One region of the Paenibacillus diazotrophicus genome, then DNA from elsewhere that is predicted to be linked to it. Evidence: a T-box and tRNA genes for the amino acid it is inferred to sense, from the RefSeq annotation. Region 1 holds a T-box; the other holds one or more tRNA genes.
What was found. A T-box is a leader RNA that pairs with one kind of tRNA and senses whether it is charged. The one in region 1 lies ahead of lysS (lysine--tRNA ligase), so its partner is inferred to be a tRNA-Lys.

Region 1 (7,206 bases):
CTGTACATCATCCAGTTCCTCCAAAGCATCAATCAGCTTCTCAAACTGTGCTTCGGCATCCTCTGGAAGAGCTACATAGTTCTGGGGGAGCATCGTCAGCTCTGCAACAGTGAAATCGGTAATTCCCGCACCGCGGAATACTTCTTGAACTGCATGGAACTGGTCAGGCTCGGCATAGACGATGACAGCATCGTCTTCTTCCAGCACATCACGCACATCCAGATCCGCTTCAATCAGCAGCTCCATCACTTCGTCGGCTGTTTTACCTTCTAGACCAATGACAGCTGTAGGCTCAAACATATAGGTTACCGAACCGCTGACACCCATATTGCCGCCGTTTTTACTGAATGCAGAACGCACCAGAGGAGCAGTACGATTGACGTTGTTCGTCAATGCGTCAATGATGATCATCGAACCGCTTGGTCCAAAACCTTCGTATCGAAGTTCTACGTAGTTCTCATCACCGCTGCCTTTGGCTTTGTCGAGTGCCCGGTCGATAATGGCCTTAGGTACATTGTACGTTTTGGCACGCTCCAGCACGACTTTTAGTGCCCGGTTCGATTCAGGATCAGGTTCACCCTTCTTCGCGGCTACATAAATTTCTACACCAAACTTGGCGTATACCTTACTTGTATTGGCATCCTTGGATGCCTTCTTTTCTTTAATATTATTCCATTTACGACCCATATTGTTCCCGCTCACTTTCCAACATTAATTATAAACAGTCCAATATATTATACCTCTGCTCTGTGTATCCCGTAAAGGGCAGTCCCGGTGTACGCTAAAAATCCAGCAAAGCCAGTAACCTCTCCTGTCCGACTGCCTGGATCAGTACAGGGATTCGGGGACCGGTCTCCTGACCCAGCACCAGCTGATAGATTAGGGTGAACAACCGTTTTTGACGGTTTTTCATTACTTTTTTATCCTCGTCATAACAAATCGCGTATATCTCTGTCATCATCTGCTCATCCTCCATCCCTCCGGTTCTAATCAGCCCGCAAAAGGCTTCCAGCCACTGTTGTTCATGAGTCTCCAAAGTTTCATACAGGGCAATATCACGGCTGCCATTTACGGTAACCAGCTTTTGCGGCATCCAGTGTTTGATCCAATATTCCGCCCGCTCCGCTATTTGCAGAAGCCCGTTCACATCTACTTCCTCCCCGTTATGTGTCATCATCTCATGCAGCAAATTTTGATCGAAATGAATCAGAGGCAGCAGTCCTGCAATAGGGCCGAAGCTAGGTGTATTCAGGTCCAGCGGATGAATCAGCGATAGTTCTACCGCCGAATGAATATCATCAGTGAGCGTATGGGAACTGTAAGCCTTCCGATAACGTTCAAATTCCGTATAATTGCGCAGCACATCTTCATCCATCCCGATATGAAACTCAGCATTGGGCTGGTATTTGGCAAACAGAAACAGAATATTCTCCGGTAAATAGACCTTCAGCAGATCATCTGGGGTGTAGTTGTTCCCGGACGAGCTGGACATTTTGGCAAAACTGCCTTTGATTCGAATAAATTCGTAAGGCTCATACATTGGCGGTGGATTCCCGTATATCCGCTCGGAGATCACGGAGGCTACATTGTAGCTGCCAGTTTCTGATGAATGATCACGGCCTCCAGGCTCGAACAGTACTTGCTCCACATTCCAGCGCATCGGCCAGTCGATTTTCCATTGCAGCTTGATATTATCCGCCTTAGCAACAGACACAATACCGTGATGACCGCATGTACAGCTATAAGTTAGGTGCTCTTTCTCTTCATCAAAAGAATGTACACTAGTCGAGTCCCTGCCACAATCCCCGCAATACACACTCACAGGATAAAATGCGGCTCTCTCTGCTTCGCTGGCTTCCCCTGTTTTGAAGGACATCAGGATGTCATAGATCTCTCCCCTACTCTGAAGTGCATGAAGAATTCCGGGTGCATACCGGCCGGATTGATACTCTTTACTCTGATAGATGAATTCGGGTCTGATCCCAAAAGCGCTCAGCGCCTGTTCAAATTCCTGTTCGTAATGCTCCGCATAGGAGTTGTGGCATCCGTATGGACAAGGAACTTGCGTGTAGGGCCTGCCAATATACTGCCCGAAGCTTGGATCGACATGAACCGGAACTTTGCGGAAACGGTCAAAGTCATCCCACGAAAAAATAAACCGCACTTTTTTGCCTGCTTTTTCAAGTGCTTTACTTACAAAATAAGTGGTCACAATCTCCCGGAAATTCCCGATATGGATGTGACCTGATGGACTGATCCCTGATGCGCATACAAATGTCTGCTGCTCCGGGTGGCTTTCGATTAACCGTTTTGCTATTTTTTCGGACCAATGCATGGATAATCACCTCAACAATTATTGTGTAAACGCAAAAAAGCTCTCATCCGCAAGATTGTCATCTTGAGGACGAGAGCTGTAATCAGCGCCGTGGTACCACCTCTGTTCGCGAACATGTCTCCATGCACGCCTCTTCAGGTACGGCCATTACGCTTATACCCTATCTCTGTAACGGGAGAACCCGTCATAGCATCCTTGGGCATGTTGCCCAATTCCGTATGAAGCTCGGAGACTTTTTTCGTTAGGCACACCGCTGCTCCGTTTCACCATTCCGAAGCTCTCTGTGAACTATGCCGCCTAACTACTCTTCTCGTCATTGCTGAAGTGATATGTAATTTTTCAATATAATTCACTATAACAAAACTAGTACGGTATGTCATTATTCAATCTGACTGAGAATATTTGCTACTCCATCAAACCCACACTTCATTCGCCGTTTCAATAATCAGCCTAACCTTATCCCACTGCTCTTCCTCGGTCAGCATATTCCCTTCCTCAGAGGAGGCGAATCCGCATTGGGCGCTGAGGCACAGCTGGTCAATCGGGACAATCTGTGCGGCTTCTTCGATACGTGCCATGATCTGCTCTTTGTTCTCCAGACCGCCGTGTTTCGTAGTTACCAGGCCAAGCACAACCTGCTGCCCTTGAATGAAACGGAGCGGATTGAAGTCACCGGAACGTTCATTGTCGTATTCCAGGAAAAAGGCATCTACTTCAGCCTGTCCAAACAACGTCTCAGCTACGGGCTCATACCCGCCGGCGGCAAACCAGGTAGAGCGGAGATTCCCCCGGCAGACATGCAGTGCAATCGTCATATCCTGCGGCCGCCCGGCTATGCTGTCATTGATCAGCCTTACGTAATCCTTGGCGAGCTGATCGGGATCAATACCGCGGCTGCGCAAGTGCGCCCTGTGTCTACCGCTGCACAGCGTCCCCCAAGTTGTATCGTCCAATTGCAGATAACGGCAGCCTGCTTCATAGAATGCCTGGATGGCATCCTGATAGACTTGGATGATATCACGGAACAACGTCTCACGATCCGGGTAGATCTCATTGCCGTTGTAATCCTGTACGAAGTGAAACAATGCCGGAGAAGGAATGGTCATTTTGGTAAGGGTATCGCCAGCCATCTGCTGCAGCTCCATGAATTCTTCAACCATGGGATGATCCCCGAAGGCGATTTTGTCTACGATCCGGAAGCTTTCAGCACGTTGAACAGTTTCTTTGGCGCCTTTTCCCTGATCCAGACTGATCTTCTGTGTACCCGTGATCCCAAGAAAGAAATCGAGATGCCACCAGGATCGGCGGAATTCCCCGTCAGTAACGGCTTTTAGTCCCAAAGCCTTTTCCTGTTCCAACAGTTTGAATATTTCCCTATTCTCGACTTCATGAAGCTGCCCGTCTGTGATTGCTCCATGCAAACGTTGATTGCGTGCGGATTTCAGTTCCTCTGTGCGGAGGAAGCTGCCGACGATATCGTAGCGAAAGGGTGGAGTATTTCGTGTGGTGCCGGTAACTGGACTGATCATACGTCCCTCCTGCGTTTAGAGTAAGAAAGATTTAAGGTCGAAGTAATTACGGGATACCAGATCATTCAAAATATCAATGTATGCGGACATCATCTCACCTGGCTTGCGGTCCTTATGGGCGATCCAGCCGACGGTGAATACCTCAGGACTGTCAAAAGGAATCGTTACCAGCCCCTCGCCATTCAGCTCGGTATCCATTATTCCCGTACCCACCGTGTAGGAATCACTGCCCAGCAGAAGATGGGTCAGCGTCGCACGGTCGGTAACCTGGATATTTTTCTCAATCTGTGTGAAGCTGAGCATCTCTTCGGAAAAATGCAGCGAGTTGTTCTCCCCCTGCTCAAAGGTAATGTACGGAAAAGGAAGAATATCTTCCAGCTGGATCATTTCCTTAGCGGCGAGGATATGCCCTGCCCTCACATATACATGAGGGTTCGTGTTGAACAGCGGGGTGAACTTCAGGTTCCCGTCACTGAACAGCTTGTTCATCACCTTATAGTTACTCTCATTGATATAGAGAATGCCCAGATCACTGCGGAGAGTCCTGACGTCCTCAATGATCTCATAGGTCTGCGTCTCTCTCAGACTAAAGTTATATTCAGGCACCTTGCTCTCTGTCATCAGCTTTACAAAAGCATCCACTACAAAAGGGTAATGCTGGGTGGATACGGAAAAGTAGATTGGACTGCGTTTCTTGCCGGTATACCGGTTCTCCATAAATTCAGTCTGTTCAATAATCTGCCGGGCATATCCGAGAAACTCCACACCTTCGGCTGAAATGCTAATACCCCGGTTATTCCGCTCAAAGATGGTAATCCCCAGCTCATTCTCCAGCTCTTTAATGGCATTGGAGAGGCTTGGCTGAGAGACAAAAAGTCTTTTGGCCGCTTCATTCATCGAGCCGCTGTTCGCAATCTCAATGGCATAGCGGAGTTGCTGCAATGTCAAACCTGTACCTCCTTTTAGCAAGGACTTTTTTGCTGATGCATCACTATCCGGTTACATCAGATGCCGTCCCTCGGAAGGAACGGCACCTGGGTTTCTGCTTATAGTAGCATAGAATCACTGTTCCATCCATGCCTGATGCCAGAAGTGCTTGCAGTTTGTTATTGGCTCCGCTTCTTGCCTGCATCAATCTTGGATGGGTCGAGGCCTTCCCAGATGTTCTTGATATCCGCCTGTTCGGGATGTTCAAACACTAGAAATGCGGTGGGCAGATAACGCTCTCCATATTGGGAGGAGGGTTTGTTGATAATTTCATTATCTTTCACCAGAACAGTCGATGATCCTCCGTCCAGGTTGGCTGCGATCACCGCTCCATGCTTCAGCATAATCTGCTGCACATCATAGAGATTCGCACCAATACTGTAACCTGGCTGTCTGCCGTCTATCACTACGAACAGCAGCGCACCGTCAGCACGCTGGCCCATCGCCGTTCTGGGAGCAATCCCCCAGCCTTCGGCTGCATTCTTGATCAACCCTTTACCGTTCACAATAATCCGCGGCTGAAAAGATACCGCCTCCTGCACCCCCATCTTGCTAAGCTCCTCGAGAGTATAGTTCCCGGCGATCATTTTGCCCTGCTTGTCCAAGCCTACGATCTGTGTGGAGTTTTTGCCTCCGAGACCGTTATAGAAAAGCTTGCCCTGCGAAATAACCAGGCCGATTGGCTTAAATCCGTTTCCCTTCCAGTTGGGGTCTGCGAACCCTCCGCCGTTCACGCCGGCAATGGCTCCCGTACGGGCGACCATACTGGTTACTTTTTCACCTGAGCCTATCGTATCAGGTACGCCTAAGCGGACCTTCGTTGGATCATTTACCGTCATCACATACCCGGTATAACCACTGCCGGATACCTTATCGATTTCAACCAGCGGTTTATCTTGTTCTTCGGCTGTAGGTTCCTTAATCACGTGGGTGTCCTTCTCGTCCCCCATATGCTGAAACCGCAGATTGTATTCTGTGACCCGTTCCTTCAATTCATCTTCGCCTATAATATATTTCGCCATATAGCGGTGCTGTGTAGTGATTAGCGTATCTGCTATCAAATAGCGGGTGTTCCGGGCAGAAGGTGCAAAATACAGCCAGGCACCGCCGGCTATCAGCAGGATTATGAAGAATAGAAAAAGTCTGGAGAGCGTGCGGAAAAAGCTTTTTTTCTTGCGTTTACGAACGGGCTTCTTCTTGCGGACGGTGTTGCGCTGAGGTAAAGATGATGAAGAGTTCACTTCTTGATTTCCTCCCTGGTACTGCCTGATAATGGAAATGGGCATCGGCTCATCTACCCCATCATAGACGATATTACCAGATTAAAGGTTTCAGTTTGTTAAATTGTTGGAACATTATATAGAAGGATAGGTGATCCGGGTAATTTCTAACCTCTCATATTCACAACTACTGATCTTCGGTGGAGCAATAGCTATGATATGACTTTATTTTATTGAGTATCTAAACGCCACTGGATGATGCACAACCTATCTTAAATCTTTGTTATGCAAAAGAGCTGCCTCGGGGCAGCTCAATTTTGTATGTTCCCATTTATTCGGTTATATCTCTCTAGCGATTACGTCCATTGCCACTACCGCTGCTTCTGTTGCTGCTGGAAGGTCCGCCATCACCGTGATCGGTGGAACGGTTGCTGTATGGATTCACCGGCACGCCATACAGAGCCATATACCGGTTGCGCCGCGAGGCCAAAACAATGCTAAAGACAAACACTAAGAGAAATAAAGCCATTATTACATATCCTTCAGATTTGGTAAGAGGATAAGTTACCGTATCTGATACTGAAGCTGAGGTACTATGTGTAGACTGGAAGCTCAAAGGCTCCGAATGGACAGGTTCAGAGCTTGTGACTGCCGGAGTCGTGGCATTCAGGGCATTATCTGCCCGGGTCAGAAAAAAGCTGTAAAAAGCATTAACCGTGGCGGTTGCGCCAGCAGCATAATTCTTCTGGGCGAATAACGGTTCAAGCTTCGCACTCAGAATATCGCTGACTATGTCATTGGTCAGTATGCCGTCGATACCTTTGCCCTGCAGCACATAATAGTTGTCGCCACTGACATCCAGCACAAGCATGACATCATCCGGTCCGGCCCCCATGGATGCGAACTTAGCATATGTGTAATCCTCCAGGCTCTTATCTCCCAAATTCTTAACGGTTACGACATATACTCCGCTATGGGTTGTGAGCTGATAACGATTGCCGGATTGATTCAGATCATCTCTGGTAACCTGTGTGAACACTCCGGCGTTATCGCCCACAAAATTAGTGGTTCCTAAGGGTTCAGGGTTATAGGTTTTGTATGCACCTGCCCCATAATCATCCAAGGTGTGATCTGG
Region 2 (7,206 bases), 1.7 Mb from region 1:
AATATTTGTGATTTTGCCTGTGAATTTTACTAATGATCCCTCAAGCGGCTCCGCCTTGTTATAATCAATCAGATCGGGCAGCGTCGATTCAAAAGGAAGCGGAAGGTTGGTTGTACTATTTTTAACAACGGTTGTAGGCGTAATTTCAGTTAAGCCGTTATAAAATAGAACCGACCCCGTTACAGTGATCAAATCACCTTGGGCAACGGTAACCCCTGCTGGCAGTGCTCCGAACACCGCGATGCCGCCCGTAGCATCCTGTATATAGAATGTATTGGCCGCAGTGACCTGGTTATTGCCAATTACAACTCCCCGTATCGTGTAAATCTGATTGATTTTGTCCGATTTACCCGCACTGTCATTCGTCCGTAATGTGCTGATTGGGGTAATCACGGTTGTATCTTCTTTGGTAATGGCTGTACGTGAACCTTCCAGGTTCTTGCCATTTGGCGTAGCTGTCAATTGTGCTACATGAACATCATCTGTCCCGTTAGTAAACGTAAAGGAAAAAGAGCCGTCTGCACCCGAGACAACGTAGTCTTTGCCATCGGCTGTAGAGGAGAACCTCGCTCCACCTACTGCACTATTGTAGCTGTAGATCAGCGAATTCGCTGCAGCTGCCCCTGCATTTCCTACAATTCTGCCACCCCCGCTTGCGTCGAGGTAATACAATAATTTGGTCTTATCAAGCACCGCGCTTGACTGTGCCAGGTTGATCATTACAGCTTTACTGGCTACTTTATCAAGTTCAGTTGCCGTAAGATAGACTTGTTTGCTGTCGCTGGAATTATCGAAGGTCAGGTTGAATGCACCGGAAGGATCCGCATAAACCGCCTGTGTAACCGGAACTGGTGCGGCACCTGGATCACTTAAATATAGGGAAACATATGTAGAGGACGTAACAGATGATACATCGCCTGTGATTGTACCCACCGCACCTTGGCTGGTGAATTGAATGTTCTGACCAAGAGGTTGTGCACTTTTGGTAATTATAACAGCTGGCGTTGCTGAGTTTCTTGGTGTAAGCACGGGAGCAACGATGAAATCCGTACTATTGTTATTGGTGTCCAGGCCAGCACCTTTTCCGGGTCCGGAGTTGCTGCCATCTTCGGATTTTCTTTGAGCACTGGTGGTACTGCTTAATGCAGTCAGCTTAGCACCTTCGAATTCAGTGGCGGTACCAAAGCCCAGGAAATCTACAACAGCAGGATCTGCAATACCAGTAATGGCAGTCTGCGCGTTCACAAGCGCCACCTTTCCCGCTGTTGCTGACATATTAATAGAACCTGTAACATCAGGTGAAGGAAGATCCACAGTTGAAGTGGTGCCCTTCGCTTCTTGAATCAGCAGGAAGCCATGGGATTGAATAACCTTGCCTGTTATGATAGTTATATTGGTCCAAGTTGTCCCTGCCGCAGAAGTATATTGAACGGAATAACCATCCAGATTAACATCACTGTCGGTAGGATTGTATAATTCAATGAAGTCATTAGAATATGGGGGTGACGTGCCATTTCCTCCCCCGCTGTATACCTGACTAATCACAACATGCGGCGAATCTATCGAAGCAGTCGCTGAAGCCCGGGACATCATCAATCCTTGCGGAGATACAGACAACAGGAGCAGAAGTACGGCTAATCCCAAGCTCGTCCTTCTTTTAAATCGGTTGAATCGGCTACTACGTAATTCCATAAAAAAAATTCCTCCTCTTGTGTGTACAAGCTTCATCCAATAGTAGTTTCACTATATGCCCAGCAGCCTTGCTACATTAACAATAATCACGTTATGTAAGATCCAAAGTATTAGATTGTATTAATTTCGTAAATTATTCCTTTAGCTTTACACTGGGCATATATACCGAAAATATTTTTTTGCTATGATACTGGTTATGTGCGACAACAATCATACTGCTCAACTTATAGGGAGGTACCACCTTGTTATCTCGTAATTTCCGATCCAGCATACTTAAAGGATTCATTCTTTTCACAGCACTCATCGTTTCAGTTGTCTTCTCCAACCAAATGGTATCGGCCCATGCTCTTAGCGCTAGCTATACTATGGTTACCTTTAACAAAGATAAGACCGATTTCTCTTTTTCCTTAGACGTCATTTCTATAATTGAGAGTATGGATGTAGATACGAATGGGGATGGAATTCTACAAGCGGACGAGCTTGAGGACAACAAACATAGATTAGATGAGTGGATCGACGACAGTGTCGTGCTGGAAATGAACGGGAGTGGGCAGACCGGAGAGCTTCTGGAAATCAAGCTTGAGCAAAAAAGTGATAAAGAGGTAGTGACCTGGCATTATACCTATCCAGCCTTTGAACCTGGGCAGACAATCTCTATTATGGATGGCCTATACTCCCAAACCTCAAGTTCGCCCTACGTCAATTTAATTACTGCACACTACGGAAGTCAGGTAAGTGAGACTGTTTTACAGGGGAAAAACCGGACATGGACCATGCTTCTAACAGAGGAGCAGCAGCAACAACAATTAACCTCATCCCCCAACACCTCAAGCCCGAATTCTCAGAGCCCTTCCTCACAAAACGACAGGAACACCGTTATGACCTCTACGTCTGATTGGGTCTCATTCTTCCAATTGGGAATGAATCATATTTTGACTGGTTATGATCATTTATTGTTTTTGTTCGCTCTTTTGTTAAGAAAGCAAAAGCTTAAGCAATATATTTCAATTATCACAGCCTTTACTTTAGCGCACAGCATCACATTAACTCTCGCCGTCCTGGAATGGATTAGCTTACCTTCACAGTTGGTGGAATCGGTCATTGCCTTGAGCATCTGTTATGTTGCCCTAGAGAATATTTTCCGTAAAGAAATACGTTTCCGGTGGGTTGTCACGTTCTTATTCGGACTGATTCACGGTATCGGATTCTCGGATATTCTGCGCGGGATGAACCTGCCCAAAAGCCATTTAGCGGTGGATCTGATCAGCTTCAATGTAGGTATTGAATGTATCCAGTTATGCATTGTGCTGCTTCTGCTTCCAATCCTCATCTATTTACAAAAAAAGAGCTTCTTCAAGCCCACTTTCATCTATGGTTCTTGGGTAATTACCACTCTTGGTGCAGTATGGTTAGTTCAACGGCTATTTGGACTACTGATATAACTCAAAAAGAAATAGACCGCCCTCTCGTAAAGGATGCGGTCTATTTCCTGACTGAACTTCCGAAGGCCGCCACCCTTTCCCAGACAACAAAAAAGAACGGCATCTCTGCCGTTCTTACTGTGATGGACTCTCAGGGGCTCGAACCCTGGACAAATAGATTAAGAGTCTACTGCTCTACCAACTGAGCTAAGAGTCCAAGTATAAAATTATTGGTGGAGCCAAGGGGGATCGAACCCCTGACCTCATCGCTGCCAGCGATGCGCTCTCCCAGCTGAGCTATGGCCCCATGAGACGTTTTAGAACTACAATATGTATTCTAAAAACTTACTTTATTTGTAATGTTCATGTCACTTAGAAGTTGATTTGTTTCGTAGGCGACTTCTATATAATATAAAAATTCAGGTTCCGTGTCAACACCTTTTTTCAAAAAGCTTGGAGGCGCCCCACGCTAACCCTTGTAATAAGCCGCCAGCAGTTCAGCGGCTTATTACTTTCAACTTAGAAGGACTACAATCCCTCCAGCTCCCCGGTACTCTTGGACAACAGGCCTTTCAGCTCCTTCATGAACATGTTGATGTCCTTGAACTGGCGGTAGACGGAGGCGAAGCGGACGTAAGCGACTTCATCTACAGGATAGAGCTGCTCCATGACGAGCTCACCGATCTGGCGGCTCTCCACTTCAGCCAGGGCGATCCCCCGCAGCGACTTCTCGACCTCGGAGACGATGACCTCGAGGCGCTCAACGGAGACAGGACGTTTCTCACAGGCGCGGATCAGGCCTCGCAGGATTTTGTCGCGGCTGAATTCCTCGCGGCTGCCGCCTTTTTTGATTACAATCAGCGGTGTCTCTTCGATCATCTCAAATGTGGTGAACCGCCGGCTGCATGATTCACATTCCCGCCTGCGACGGATTGACTTATTTTCGTTGGCCGGGCGTGAGTCCAGCACTTTGGTATTCGTGTGATCACAGTAAGGACATTTCATAAGCTTAATCACTTCCTTTTGCAATAGGTGTAACGCCCCGGTCCGGCAAAGAATCGGCTCTGAAGCGCTCATTCTAATTTCCATAAAACACCGTTTATTTGTTGTTATGAAGATGGCAAGTCCAGCACATAATACTGTTACCAACCGATAGGAGGTGAACAGTAATGAGCCAAAATAACAGCTCCAATAACCTGGTAGCTCCAAATGCACGCGGTGCCTTGGATCAACTGAAATACGAAGTTGCCCAAGAACTCGGTATCACCCTCTCCCCAGACGGGTACCAAGGCAATAAAACTTCTTACGAAAATGGTTCGATCGGTGGTTACATCACAAAACGTCTTGTAACCCTGGCTGAACAATCACTGGCAGGTCAGTTCAAATAAACATGTCTCCTAAGTTTGCCAAGAAGTATTATTCGACTTTCGGGTCGTGTAATACTTCTTTTTACATAACTCAGGGGCTTAATGATTATTCATTACTCCTCGCAGCCTAGAACTCATTATAGATCTCTGTATACTGTTCGTAATAATAAATAACACGCTGCACATAATGGCGGGTCTCACCAATCGGAATATCCTTCACAGCGGCTTCGCTGCCGTCCCACTCCCCTTCATCCAGCCAGCGCTTGACCTTGCCGGGACCAGCATTGTAGGCCGCAATAACCGCTATACGGTTGCCGTCGAACTGCCGGGATAGTGAAGACAGATACCAGGTGCCCAGCTCAATGTTAGCCGATGGTTCTTCCTTAAGCCTATCCAGTGATACATCCGGAAGCTTGGCCTTTTCGAGTGCCCATTTGGCGGTATCAGGCATCAGCTGCATGAGCCCTATAGCCCCTTTTTTGGACTCCCGGCCTGTTTTGTAATTCGTCTCTACCCGAATGATGGCAGCCACAAGGAACGGATCCATCTCATAAGTAACGCTGTGCGTACGGATCTCATTTTTATAGTAAATGGGATAAAACAAGGACATCCAGTTCGTACTCAAGAATAGAATGGCTGTAAAACCTATAAACAGCAGGAGCAGCACTCTTTTTTTACGCAACCATTTCATGACAGCCCCAGCCTGTCCCATAAAATAGCAACCTGCTGCCTTGTATGATCCAGATCTCCACTGTTGTCAATGACATAGGAAGCCTTCCTGCGCTTCTGTTCAATGTCCATCTGGGCACCTAATCTGACTTCCGCCTGCTCCAGGGTTAACTGATTGCGTTCCATCAGTCTGGACAACTGAAGCTCACGGGGAACGTAGACCACGATGATCTCTTGAAAAAGATTGTCCAGGCGGGATTCATACAATAGCGGAATATCCACGATGACCAATCGCCGGGGGTCTTCCTGCTCCAAGGCATGCATGCGGTTCTTAATCTCCAGGCGTATCGCCGGATGTGTAAGATCATTCAAGTTCTGCAGAGCCTCAGGATCGTGGAAAACAATCTCTCCCAGCTTAGCCCGGTTAAGCGTGCCATCCGGCAGCAGGATTTCTACTCCAAACTTGTTCACGGCTGCGTCCAGAACCGGAGACCCCGGCAGCATTACCTCTCTGGCAATGACATCGGCATCAACCAGCCGCGCCCCCTTATCCGCAAAGATTGCAGATACGGTGCTTTTTCCGGAGGCAATGCCCCCGGTTAAGCCCATAATCATGTACTCACCTCATAATAGCTTCATTATACCCATTGCAATTAATAATAACGCAGGCAATGCAGCTGCATGCCTCATCCAGTAGCTTCCCGATAATTTCAATCCCGTCTTCATCCCAAATAGCAGAAAAGTTCCGCTAAACAGGGCAATCATCAGTGAGGTATAGACGGGACTGAATCCCAGCAGTGCCGCTCCAAGTCCAGCACCGAACGCATCCAGCGACAATGCAATTCCAAGCACCATCGCTTCCATAGACGAAATACTGCCCGAAGCGTCCATATCGGCTGAAGAAGGTGTACGAAGAATCTGGATCACTACACCCAGATGCCGCAGCTCCAGCGAGAAGACCGCCGATCTAGGCATTTGTTCGTCTGTTGTTTCAAAAGATTGCGCAAGTCCATTGTTCCCGGCAAGAGCAGCAGCCGTCTCCCGTCTGACTTCCCCATCCGCCGCCTTCCCGGCAGCAGCTTCTTCATTATGGCTGTTCTCCTTCTGCGTCAGCATCTGGAATAAGGACCAGCAGCCCATCAAGACGAGAATAACCGCTCCAATACTGGATGCGGCATGAGGAGAGACCACCTTGGCCAGCAGCACACCGACCTGCATGGAGATACCAATGACGATACCCGAGCACAACGAGATGATCAGGATCGAGAGCAGCGGTATTTTCATTTTACGCAGCCCATATGTAATACCAACACCAAAACCGTCCAGACTCAAGGCAAACGCCAGCAGCAGCAATGAAAAAAGTGGGCTGAGCACCCGCAATCCCTCCCGTGAAGAACCGGCAGCCCGCCCGGATGACTCCGGGTAAGGCTCCGTTCGCTCTAATCAGCATTCTTCACACAGTATATGGGCGGAACAAGCAGTGAGTGCCTGACTTTTATAGCTGCATGGACAACATTAGCGTAAATCGGGAAATACGGCAGTGCCAAATCTTACGATATAACGCTTACTTTACAATCTCATTTGGCGGCTGACAGCTTGGACAATAATGCGTGCCTCTTCCTCCAACCACACTCTTCTCGATCAGTGTGCCACAACTCGCACAAGGCTGATCTTTGCGACCGTAGATGAGCAGCTGATGCTGGTAGTTCCCGCTCTCTCCCTGGCCGTTGACATACGATTTCACCGATGATCCCCCAGCATTTACAGCCTCCGTCAACGTAGCGACAATGGCATGATGGAGCTGATCAAGCTGGCTTCCGGTTAGCGCTTTGGCGCCTGTCTCCGGGTGGATACGGGCACGGTGCAGCGCCTCATCTACATAAATATTTCCGATGCCGACTACATATTCCTGATTAAGCAGCAGTGGCTTGATTTTGGTGCTTTTGCCTGAGACAATTTCCTTGAACCGTTCCGGTGTAAAAGAAGGCGCAAGCGGCTCCTCCCCCAGCTTCTTCAGCGGCGGCAGCAGCAAATCCTCACCAGGCTGGAATAGATGC

Region 2: it has a tRNA-Lys gene. The T-box ahead of lysS (lysine--tRNA ligase) is inferred to sense a tRNA for this amino acid. The anticodon was not compared.

What each region holds. Positions count from the first base shown of each region.
Region 1 is NZ_JBGJZN010000001.1:787,453-794,658, forward strand. It holds gene ACAN54_RS03545 (YebC/PmpR family DNA-binding transcriptional regulator) at 1-687, opposite strand, end outside; gene lysS (lysine--tRNA ligase) at 782-2,335, opposite strand; T-box leader at 2,398-2,661, opposite strand; gene ACAN54_RS03555 (5-methyltetrahydropteroyltriglutamate--homocysteine S-methyltransferase) at 2,749-3,864, opposite strand; gene ACAN54_RS03560 (LysR family transcriptional regulator) at 3,880-4,812, opposite strand; gene ACAN54_RS03565 (phosphodiester glycosidase family protein) at 4,971-6,092, opposite strand; gene ACAN54_RS03570 (TPM domain-containing protein) at 6,421-7,206, opposite strand, start outside.
Region 2 is NZ_JBGJZN010000001.1:2,441,614-2,448,819, forward strand. It holds gene ACAN54_RS11225 (S-layer homology domain-containing protein) at 1-1,692, opposite strand, end outside; gene ACAN54_RS11230 (HupE/UreJ family protein) at 1,935-3,134, shown strand; tRNA gene ACAN54_RS11235 (tRNA-Lys) at 3,258-3,330, opposite strand; tRNA gene ACAN54_RS11240 (tRNA-Ala) at 3,345-3,420, opposite strand; gene nrdR (transcriptional regulator NrdR) at 3,642-4,118, opposite strand; gene ACAN54_RS11250 (alpha/beta-type small acid-soluble spore protein) at 4,283-4,501, shown strand; gene ACAN54_RS11255 (lytic transglycosylase domain-containing protein) at 4,608-5,171, opposite strand; gene coaE (dephospho-CoA kinase) at 5,168-5,764, opposite strand; gene ACAN54_RS11265 (manganese efflux pump) at 5,774-6,523, opposite strand; gene mutM (DNA-formamidopyrimidine glycosylase) at 6,714-7,206, opposite strand, start outside.